4 regions of the Paenibacillus sp. CFBP 13594 genome follow, and region 2 is predicted to be linked to each of the others. Evidence: riboswitches for the same ligand, from Rfam matches in the RefSeq annotation. Region 2 holds a riboswitch; each other region holds the start of a gene.
The links. A riboswitch is a leader RNA that binds a small molecule or an ion and turns the genes downstream of it on or off. The one in region 2 is predicted to bind thiamine pyrophosphate.
Positions count from the first base shown of each region.

Region 1: linked by a shared signal. The riboswitch ahead of IFU39_RS11020 (ABC transporter ATP-binding protein) and the one ahead of IFU39_RS25175 (ABC transporter substrate-binding protein) in region 2 are both predicted to bind thiamine pyrophosphate.
Region 3: linked by a shared signal. The riboswitch ahead of IFU39_RS02310 (thiamine phosphate synthase) and the one ahead of IFU39_RS25175 (ABC transporter substrate-binding protein) in region 2 are both predicted to bind thiamine pyrophosphate.
Region 4: linked by a shared signal. The riboswitch ahead of tenA (thiaminase II) and the one ahead of IFU39_RS25175 (ABC transporter substrate-binding protein) in region 2 are both predicted to bind thiamine pyrophosphate.

Region 1 is NZ_JACYVQ010000003.1:9,035-11,238, forward strand. Features, by position in the region: gene IFU39_RS11015 (ABC transporter permease) at 1-375, opposite strand, end outside; gene IFU39_RS11020 (ABC transporter ATP-binding protein) at 362-1,129, opposite strand; TPP riboswitch at 1,306-1,408, opposite strand; gene IFU39_RS11025 (aspartate/glutamate racemase family protein) at 1,612-2,204, shown strand, end outside.
Region 2 is NZ_JACYVQ010000009.1:145,063-147,266, forward strand. Features, by position in the region: gene IFU39_RS25170 (phospholipase D-like domain-containing protein) at 1-297, opposite strand, end outside; TPP riboswitch at 732-844, shown strand; gene IFU39_RS25175 (ABC transporter substrate-binding protein) at 1,052-2,092, shown strand.
Region 3 is NZ_JACYVQ010000001.1:478,907-481,110, reverse strand. Features, by position in the region: gene thiO (glycine oxidase ThiO) at 1-540, opposite strand, end outside; gene IFU39_RS02310 (thiamine phosphate synthase) at 558-1,220, opposite strand; TPP riboswitch at 1,446-1,555, opposite strand; gene IFU39_RS02305 (ABC-F family ATP-binding cassette domain-containing protein) at 1,628-2,204, opposite strand, start outside.
Region 4 is NZ_JACYVQ010000001.1:997,882-1,000,085, reverse strand. Features, by position in the region: gene IFU39_RS04620 (endo-1,4-beta-xylanase) at 1-305, shown strand, start outside; TPP riboswitch at 513-610, shown strand; gene tenA (thiaminase II) at 723-1,385, shown strand; gene IFU39_RS04610 (CD3324 family protein) at 1,718-1,984, shown strand; gene IFU39_RS04605 (nucleotidyltransferase domain-containing protein) at 2,141-2,204, shown strand, end outside.

The sequences.
Region 1 (2,204 bases), on a different contig from region 2:
GAATACAGGGGACAGGGCAATCAGTGGTATGGTTTGACTGATCACGATGAAGGGATACAAGGCCTTTTCAATCGATCGGTTCATATGCATTCCTGTCGCTAGCGTAATTCCAGTCACTATGGACAAGCCAAAACCAACAATAACCTCCATCAAGGTAGCAGGCAGATGTGTAGCCAGCAGGAGGTAGCGATGCTCATACAGGGAGCTGGCAATCGCCGTTGGGGCTGGAATGATGAAGGAGGGCACCCATCCCATACGCACAATCCACTCCCAGAAGACAAGCAACAAGAGCAGGAGCCAAAGAAACAGACCATAACGGGCAAGCCAACGCCTTACGCTATCCTTCATGCAGTCTCCCAAGTTACCTTCTCGCATGCAATTGTTCCTCCAGTCGTCGTCTCATCTGAACGAGCGCCGGTTCATAGATCATGTCCGAATGTCTTGGACGTGGCAAAGGTACCGTCAAATCCTGTAGCTGTTGGCCTTGGCGCCCCGGAGTTAACAGGATAATCCGATCACTGAGCAGCAGCGCCTCTTCAATGTCATGCGTAATGAACAACACGGTTTTGCCAAAGCCCTCCCACAGTTCCAACAACCAGCGATGCATCTCCCGTTTGGTTAAGGCATCGAGTGCGCCGAATGGTTCATCCAGCAGCATGAGTTGGCCACCTGTCAGCAAAGTACGAAGCAGCGCGACACGCTGGCGCATGCCACCCGATAGCTCGTCTGGGTAAGCATGCGCGTAGCCGGATAGGCCAAATCTGTCGAGCCCAGCCAGAATGTCCGCGCGAATTCTCCCCTTATCCTGCCGCTCTGGAGCAAGTTCAGCGGGGAGCATGCAATTCTCCATGACGGTTCGCCAGGATAACAGGAGGTCCTTTTGTGGCATATAGGCCACCTGCCCCAGTCGCTTTCCTTCAGGGACCCAAGGAATTTCTATGGTTCCATGGGTTGGCTCAAGCAGGCCTGCCAGCAGCTTGAAAAGGGTGCTTTTACCGGAGCCGCTGGAGCCGATAAGCGAGACGAATTCGCCGTTGGCTACACGCATCGACACATTGGAGAGCACGGGGGAATCCCTTTTTTCCGGGAAAGCGTAGCTCATGTTGTGAATGGTTATGTTATTATCCATCTCGTTTTGTCCCCCCTTGTTATTCCAAATTCAACTTCAAACTACGGGATCTTTAATTACACCTTCTGATCTGCCCGCAGAACGCGAAAAAGACCCACCCATTTCCGGAGAAATGAGTGGGTCTGTAAGTTCAATTCACATTAAATTTCATCATCAACATGAAAAAATCCGCTTACTGAAAGGCCGCTCCACTTCCCTCCGCTGGTATGATCCAGATCAGGTTCAAAGGGTCCGAATCATTCGATTCGTCTCAGCCGTAAGGCTCCCCTAGTGCAATGTTCAAGATATGCAGTTGTGTGTTCAGCATATATCACATGCAAGTGGAATGTAAAGGGGGCGCTCGGAAAGAATGTGAGTACTGATCTTGGCTTTCCGCGGATTCATAATACGCTTCGTTTATTTAATCAGATAGATACGGTACAATATCTATTAAATTTCTATATGCTGCTTTCGGGATGTATTAAATGGAAAGGGGAGTGTATATGAAAACGATTGGCCTTATTGGTGGAATGAGCTGGGAGTCATCGTTAGAGTATTATCGAATTATTAATGAAGAAGTGAAAAATAAATTGGGAGGATTGCATTCAGCCAAATGCATCTTATATAGCGTGGATTTTGAAGAAATCGAGCGTTATCAGGCTGAAGGTAATTGGGAAAGTGCTGGTGAATTATTAGGGAATGCTGCTCAGTCTCTGGAAAAGGCAGGAGCAGAAATGATTGTAATTTGTACAAATACGATGCATAAAGTGATTAAACATATTGAAGAAAAAGTGCGTTTACCCATTGTACATATTGCTGATTCAACAGCAAATCAAATTCATAAGTCCAAAATAAGTACGGTTGGTTTACTTGGCACTAAATATACGATGGAACAAGACTTTTATAAAAAACGAATTGAATTGAATGGTATTAAGGTTTTGATACCGAATGAAGAGGATAGAAAAGTTATCAATAAAATAATATATGAGGAATTATGTTTAGGGAAAATTGAGCCCTTATCAAGGGATTATTATAAAAAGGTGATCCAAAGGCTAGTTGATGATGGAGCTGAGGGGATCATATTAGGTTGCACCGA
Region 2 (2,204 bases):
AGCTGCATCGAATAACGCAGCAAAAAAGAGTTGAGATGTTTTTCCTTTTTGGATGGAGTAATACGCCAGGTCGATGCTTGTTTTCGCCTCTCGAATGGTCTGGATTCTCACCTGACCCGATTGAAAGCCGTCCTCCAGGAGCATTACGCGATCTGTTGTACTTCCTTCTGTTAACGCTTTTTGCATATCCGTATTTTCAATAGTCGATGGAGACGGAACCAAAAATAAAAGGTAAGCCGTGAAAAAAACGTAGACACTATAGGACAAAATAATTGCGATTATGGTTTTAAGGATCATTCAGTACTCCCCCATTTGTATGTAAAAGTATTTATTTGTATAGCAGTACTATCTCCTTTTGTATCTAAATTATGTTGTTTAAATTACTCAAGCTGCACCGCTCAAGGTCAAACGAGCAAAAGCTGATCACTGAAATAGGGAAAGCAGCCCTTATGCGACGAGATATCAAACATCGGATTTGATCTAAGTATTTGTTGGGAGCCCTCCAGATCTTCAGCACTTAGGCTATGACCCACTATCCGGTGCTTTTACACTCAGCCAGATTTCCTTATATGATTCGCAACGATAATTATTGAAAATAACACATCTAAACAGGCTGATATACATCTGTATAAAGGCCTGTTTGATAAGTTCATATCTGTCCCCATCCAGTTCCTGACTGGACACGTTCTACCCGCTGGCCTATAATTACACCTAGTAATGCCCGTAACTTCATAGTTTCCCAGGGGAGTCGGAATTGGCCGGCTGAGAGTGTATCCCACCAAGATACTAACCCTTAGACCTGATCTGGATCATGCCAGCGTAGGAATCGGAGTATATCGAAATGGCACAGCCCTCTGGCTGAACGCCACCTCTCTAACGCCTGCACGCGTCCCGGATTACGGGACGCTTTTTTTGTTTTATTTATCGAAACAAAAATAAGTCATCCAGATCCAACTGGTATAAATCTGTCGATTTATGCAAGATGATTGGATATGAAGCCAAGGAGTACCCCGTGCCACTCGGCCGGACATACCGAAGGAGAGAATCACAGATGAAATGGCGTAAAACAATGGGACTGTTGCTCTTATGTGTACTACTGGTGACTGTGGCCGCATGTGGCGGTAAAGAAGCTGCCCCGGCAGAACACAACGGCAACACGAATACGGAGAGCAGCAACGAAGGTGACAACGCAGCCCTCAAGGATATTAAAGTCGTACTCGACTGGACACCAAATACGAATCATACCGGCTTGTATGCGGCTGTAGATCAAGGTTTTTATAAGGCCGAAGGCTTGAATGTAGAGATTGTACAACCAGGTGCCGGCGGCGCAGATACGATGGTTGCCTCGAATGAAGTGCCTTTTGGCGTAAGTTATCAGGAAAGTGTAACTCAAGCCCGTACACAAGGTGTTCCACTCGTCTCCATCGCAGCAGTTATTCAGCATAATACATCCGGGTTCGCTGCTCCGGCGGATCGGAATATCAAGTCACCGAAAGATTTTGAAGGGAAAACCTATGGCGGTTGGGGTTCGCCTGTGGAAGAAGCCGTGATGCAATCCATTATGGAAGGCGACGGAGCCGATGTATCCAAAGTAAAAAACATTAACATGGGTGACGCTGACTTTTTCACCGCAGTGAAACGGGATATTGATTTCGCGTGGATTTTCTACGCCTGGACGGGGATTGAAGCTGAACTGCGCGGAGAACCGATCGACATGTTATATGTGAAGGATTATTCAGATGCACTGGATTACTACACGCCTGTTCTCGTAACGAACGAGCAGACGATTCAGAACGACCCTGAGCTGGTGAAAGCATTCCTGAAAGCCACTTCAGAAGGATATCAATACGCAATTGATCATCCCGAAGACGCAGCGAATATTCTGATCAAGGCCGTCCCGGATCTGGATAAAGACTTGGTCCTGGCAAGCCAGAAATGGCTTAGTCCAAAGTACACGGATGACGCCCCGCGCTGGGGAGAACAGAAACAGGAAGTATGGCAGAACTACACCGACTGGATGTTTAGCAAAAAACTGCTGGATGAACAGGTCGACGTGAGCAAAGCATATACGAACGCGTTTTTACCCCAATAAAATATCTCATATAAAACGAACTTAATATTTACACGAGGACGGAGAGGACAGAAATAACGTGAAAAAGCGAAGCGGTCGCCTTTATCACCGGATTTTCCCTTTAGAGAAAGGG
Region 3 (2,204 bases), on a different contig from region 2:
TGCTCCCAATGCTTGAGCGGATTCGGCGTATGCCTTCGTTAGATGGACTGGAAGAATTTCACTCTCGTAAGGTCTGTAATAGGCTCCATACGTATCTCTGTTGAGCCATGATGCCTCCTGTTGCAAAACGGAACGATCCCACCATACCTCATCAGTAGAAGCAGACAACGCAGACTTCCGATTGTCCTTATACCTACTTAATTCACTGTATGAACGAAAAGGAGTTAGGAATCCCTGGCGTTGCAGGCCAGTCTCTACCTCACTGAGTGTAGCCATTAGCACCTTTTGTTCGATAAGTAACTGTCTACTCTGCCTGGCGAGCTTAGCCATCAAAGGATGAGCAAAATCCTCACTATCTGCCGCCAGCATTCCAGCCGCCGCGCAAGAAGTGCCTCCTGCAATCGCCGAACGCTCCAGCAACAGCACATCCTGTCCACGGGAAGCAAGCTCATATGCGATGGCACATCCAACAACGCCTCCGCCTACAATAATCGTTTCTGCATGAATCTTATCCGGTCTATCAGTAATGATCTTTTTCATCCTCTCATCTCCTTGATTCAGCGGCTCAGACCTTCTGTAGCAACGATACTCTGCCTTAATAATGCAGCCGCCCGATCCGGGGAAACGCTCGCCCATACATTCGAGATCACAGCAACTCCCTGTGCGCCTGCAGAGCGAATAGCCTGAATGTTTCCCGGTTTGATGCCCCCAATCGCCATGACAGGAATGGAGACACCAGAGCACACTTCAGCCAGAGCATATAATCCTCTTGGTTCAAGATCAGGCTTACTGTTGGTTGAGTAGACATGCCCGAAGAAAAGGTAATCGGCTCCCCGTTCTTCAGCGATTTTTGCCTCATCGATTGAATGAACAGATACACCCAGACGAATTCGCTGGACATTGCTTATAACAGCAGGGTTGTAGTTACGTATAGCCTCTTGCCCCCAATGTACACCGCCATAGATGTCATTCTGTGGTGGCAGTTCTGAACCATTGATAACGATGCGACAAGATGGAACGCCAACACCACGCAGACTTTCAGCCCAACCGATCTTTTGTTGCCACGAGAGTTGTTTCTCTCGTATATGGATGTAGTCCACCCATGGCCAAACGTCCTTTGCAGCTTTTACAAAAGATGCTTGATTCCCTACACCCGTAGATACAACATGCAATTCAAATGATTCGTGAACATGTCCATGAGAAATTACCGTACTGTTCATCTCCTTCCAGGCGTGAATGCTATGAAAACACAAAAAAGCCACTCCCGTAGGGGAGTGGCTGCGTGTTAATTATAGGACCAGATGACTGACTGAAGCATACAGTTCATTTCGTGTAATAAAGCTATAGACCTTATAGCCTTAACGTTATACACGCAACTGCATGTTTCAATTCGTTAAGCAGACGGTTGAAATCCTTTCGAATTGCCGTTGCTCACGTCATTCGCTGAAACGCGCTCGCCACTTCCCTACGCTGGTATGATCCAGATCAGGTGCAAAGGGTCCGGAATCGCATTCTTCCATCTCAGCCGCATCGTGCGGCCCCCCTAGTGTTCATATGAAGTTGTAGCCTATGTTACCATAGACGGATTTTTTTGTCACCGTCATTTCTGTTAAACATCTTGAATCTTCTAGTTTTTCTCAGACCATTCTTCGACATTCCATGTTTTGGTAACCCAACCCTCGTAGAAATCAGGTTCATGAGATACAAGTAACACCGTTCCCTTGAATTCTTGCAAAGCACGCTGCAACTCCGCTTTGGCTGTGACATCGAGATGGTTTGTCGGCTCATCGAATAAAATCCAGTTGCTTTCACGCATCAAAAGTTTGCATAAACGAACCTTGGCTTGTTCTCCACCACTCAGCATGTTAAGCGGACGGGTAATGTGCTCATTTTTCAACCCACAGCGAGCGAGATGACCCCGGACCTCATTCTGGGTCAAATGTGAAAACTCATTCCAGACATCCTCGATAGGCGTGATATTTCCAGCACGAACTTCCTGCTCAAAATAGGCCGTTTCGAGATAATCTCCCAAAAAGGTCTTTCCACTGAGTGGAGATATTTTACCCAGAATTGTTTTCAGCAGTGTCGATTTACCCACACCATTACAACCTACGATGGCAATTTTCTCACCACGTTCAATTGTCATCGTCATTTTGGGCAGCAAAGGATACGTATATCCAATTTCAAAATCAATGCCCTCAAAG
Region 4 (2,204 bases), on a different contig from region 2:
ATGATGCCCAGTTCAGAATCAGTGCAGACAATGTGGGAACCTTTGCAGGGGGGGCCTCACCCGGACGCCTTGTAAGTGCTGTGAAGAAAACAAATCAAGGATATCTCGTAGAAGCCAGAATCCAATTACATTCACTGACACCCAAAGCAGGAAATGTTCTCGGTTTCGAGCTTCAAATTAATGACAACCAGGGCGGAGGTAAGCAGAACGTAGCCAAGTGGAATGATATGACCAATGAGAGCTGGAGAAACACTTCCCAGTACGGAATAATCACTTTTGTTGGAAAGAACAAACTCGGGCATTAAACCATCGGCAGTAATTGCAAGAATAGAAACCATCATAACAGTGGCTAAAACTCAACCATTGTTGTGATGGTTTTCATCGTTTACATAAGTCACCGAAGGGTGATAAGGGGCGATACAATCTGCCTTGACTATATTTAACAGCCCTTGATATACTAAATGGATGTTATTTTCTCTTTTATGGGGATAAGAAAGTTATCAACTACATACAACCGTTTGCGAGGGAGCCTTAACCGGCTGAGAGGGTGTTAAACCGACCTTACCTGATTTGGATAATGCCAACGTAGGGATGCAACGATGAAACGCTGACTTGGGTAGCTCATGCGAACCCCCTTGTTTTAGTGTATTTGTCTGCGAAACATCCATAGGATGTTTCGTTTTTTTGTTTTTAAATACGTACATTATGAATTGGAGGAACATATGTTGACTATTTCAGAGAGACTGTATCAGGCAGCACAGCCCGTGTGGAAGGAATGTCTCGAGCATCCCTTTGTTAAAGGAATCGGAGATGGTTCCTTACCGGTCGAACAATTTCGTTATTATTTGCTGCAAGACTACTTGTACCTGTATGATTATGCCCGTGTATTTGCACTAGGTATCGTCAAGTCGCACGATCCCAAATTGATGCAGTTTTTTAGTAAAAACGTAGATAACATCTTGAATGGCGAAATGAAAATTCATCGTTCTTATATGGAGCGATTAGGAATTACAGAGGATCATGTTTTTCAGGTAAAACCTGCACTGAAAAATGCAGCTTACACTAACTATATGCTCTCTGTTTCCCATGCGGGTGGCATAGCAGAAGTACTTGTATCCATTCTGGCCTGCTCATGGAGTTATGCAGAGATTGGTCAAGTCCTTGCTCAAAAACCAGGTGCAGCTGAGCATCCTTTTTACGGAGAGTGGATCACAGGATATGCTTCCTCTGAATACAACAACAGCAATCAATCCCTTGTGACGTTAACGGATAAACTATTAGAAGGCTGTAGCGAGGGAACGTACCAACGGATGGAGGATATTTTCGTGATGTGCAGTCGTTTTGAGCTTGATTTTTGGGAGATGTCATGGGGGCTGGAGCCTTGAGTTCAATGTTAGTTAATTCAATTAGAGAGCAGCTAATCAAGATGAGTACAGCGAATAATCAGAACGTGTCAGCCCAAAAAGAGATGATTAAACATTTCAACAACAAGCCCTGATATAATAAGCAAATAGCAACTATCTATTTTCTATGGAGGTGAGGCTATTGAAAACAATCGGGGTAGGGTTCTTACATGCACGGCTCTATGCAAAGCCAGTGAAGGATATGGCAATGCTTTGCATAGAGCCCGGGAATAATCACATTGCCAACGACGAATCGTAATATTCTACTAACTGGCTTTGCACCTTATTGATCTATTAAATAAGGAGTGAGGCCCATGAAATATTCAAAAGCCGAGTCTATTTTTCCGGAAGAATTGTTACGGATCATTCAAGAATACGTTCAAGGGGAATTGGTTTATATCCCAAAACCCAAAGAGGCGCACCTAAAATGGGGCGAGAAAACAGAGAGCAAGAGTAGGGTCTCTGCTCGAAACGCTGAGATCAAATCCTTATTCTGCAATGGAGTCAGGATAGAGGAGTTGGCGGGTCGGTATTTCTTGTCCTGCGAAAGCATAAAGAAAATAGTCTATACAAAGAACTAATGAAATCCGCTATCTCGTCATTTCGACGGTTTAGCGGATTTTGTGCAAAGATGACTTAAATCAACTTATACATAGTAACCGCACCTCTAAATCGATAGACTCAAGTTAAGGTTGTTGTGATGAAGGACGGCCGGATCATACAAAGAGGTGTAACGAATGAACGAAATCATAAAGAAGAAGCTGCTGGACAAAAATGAACTGCTCATTAACATGGTGATTG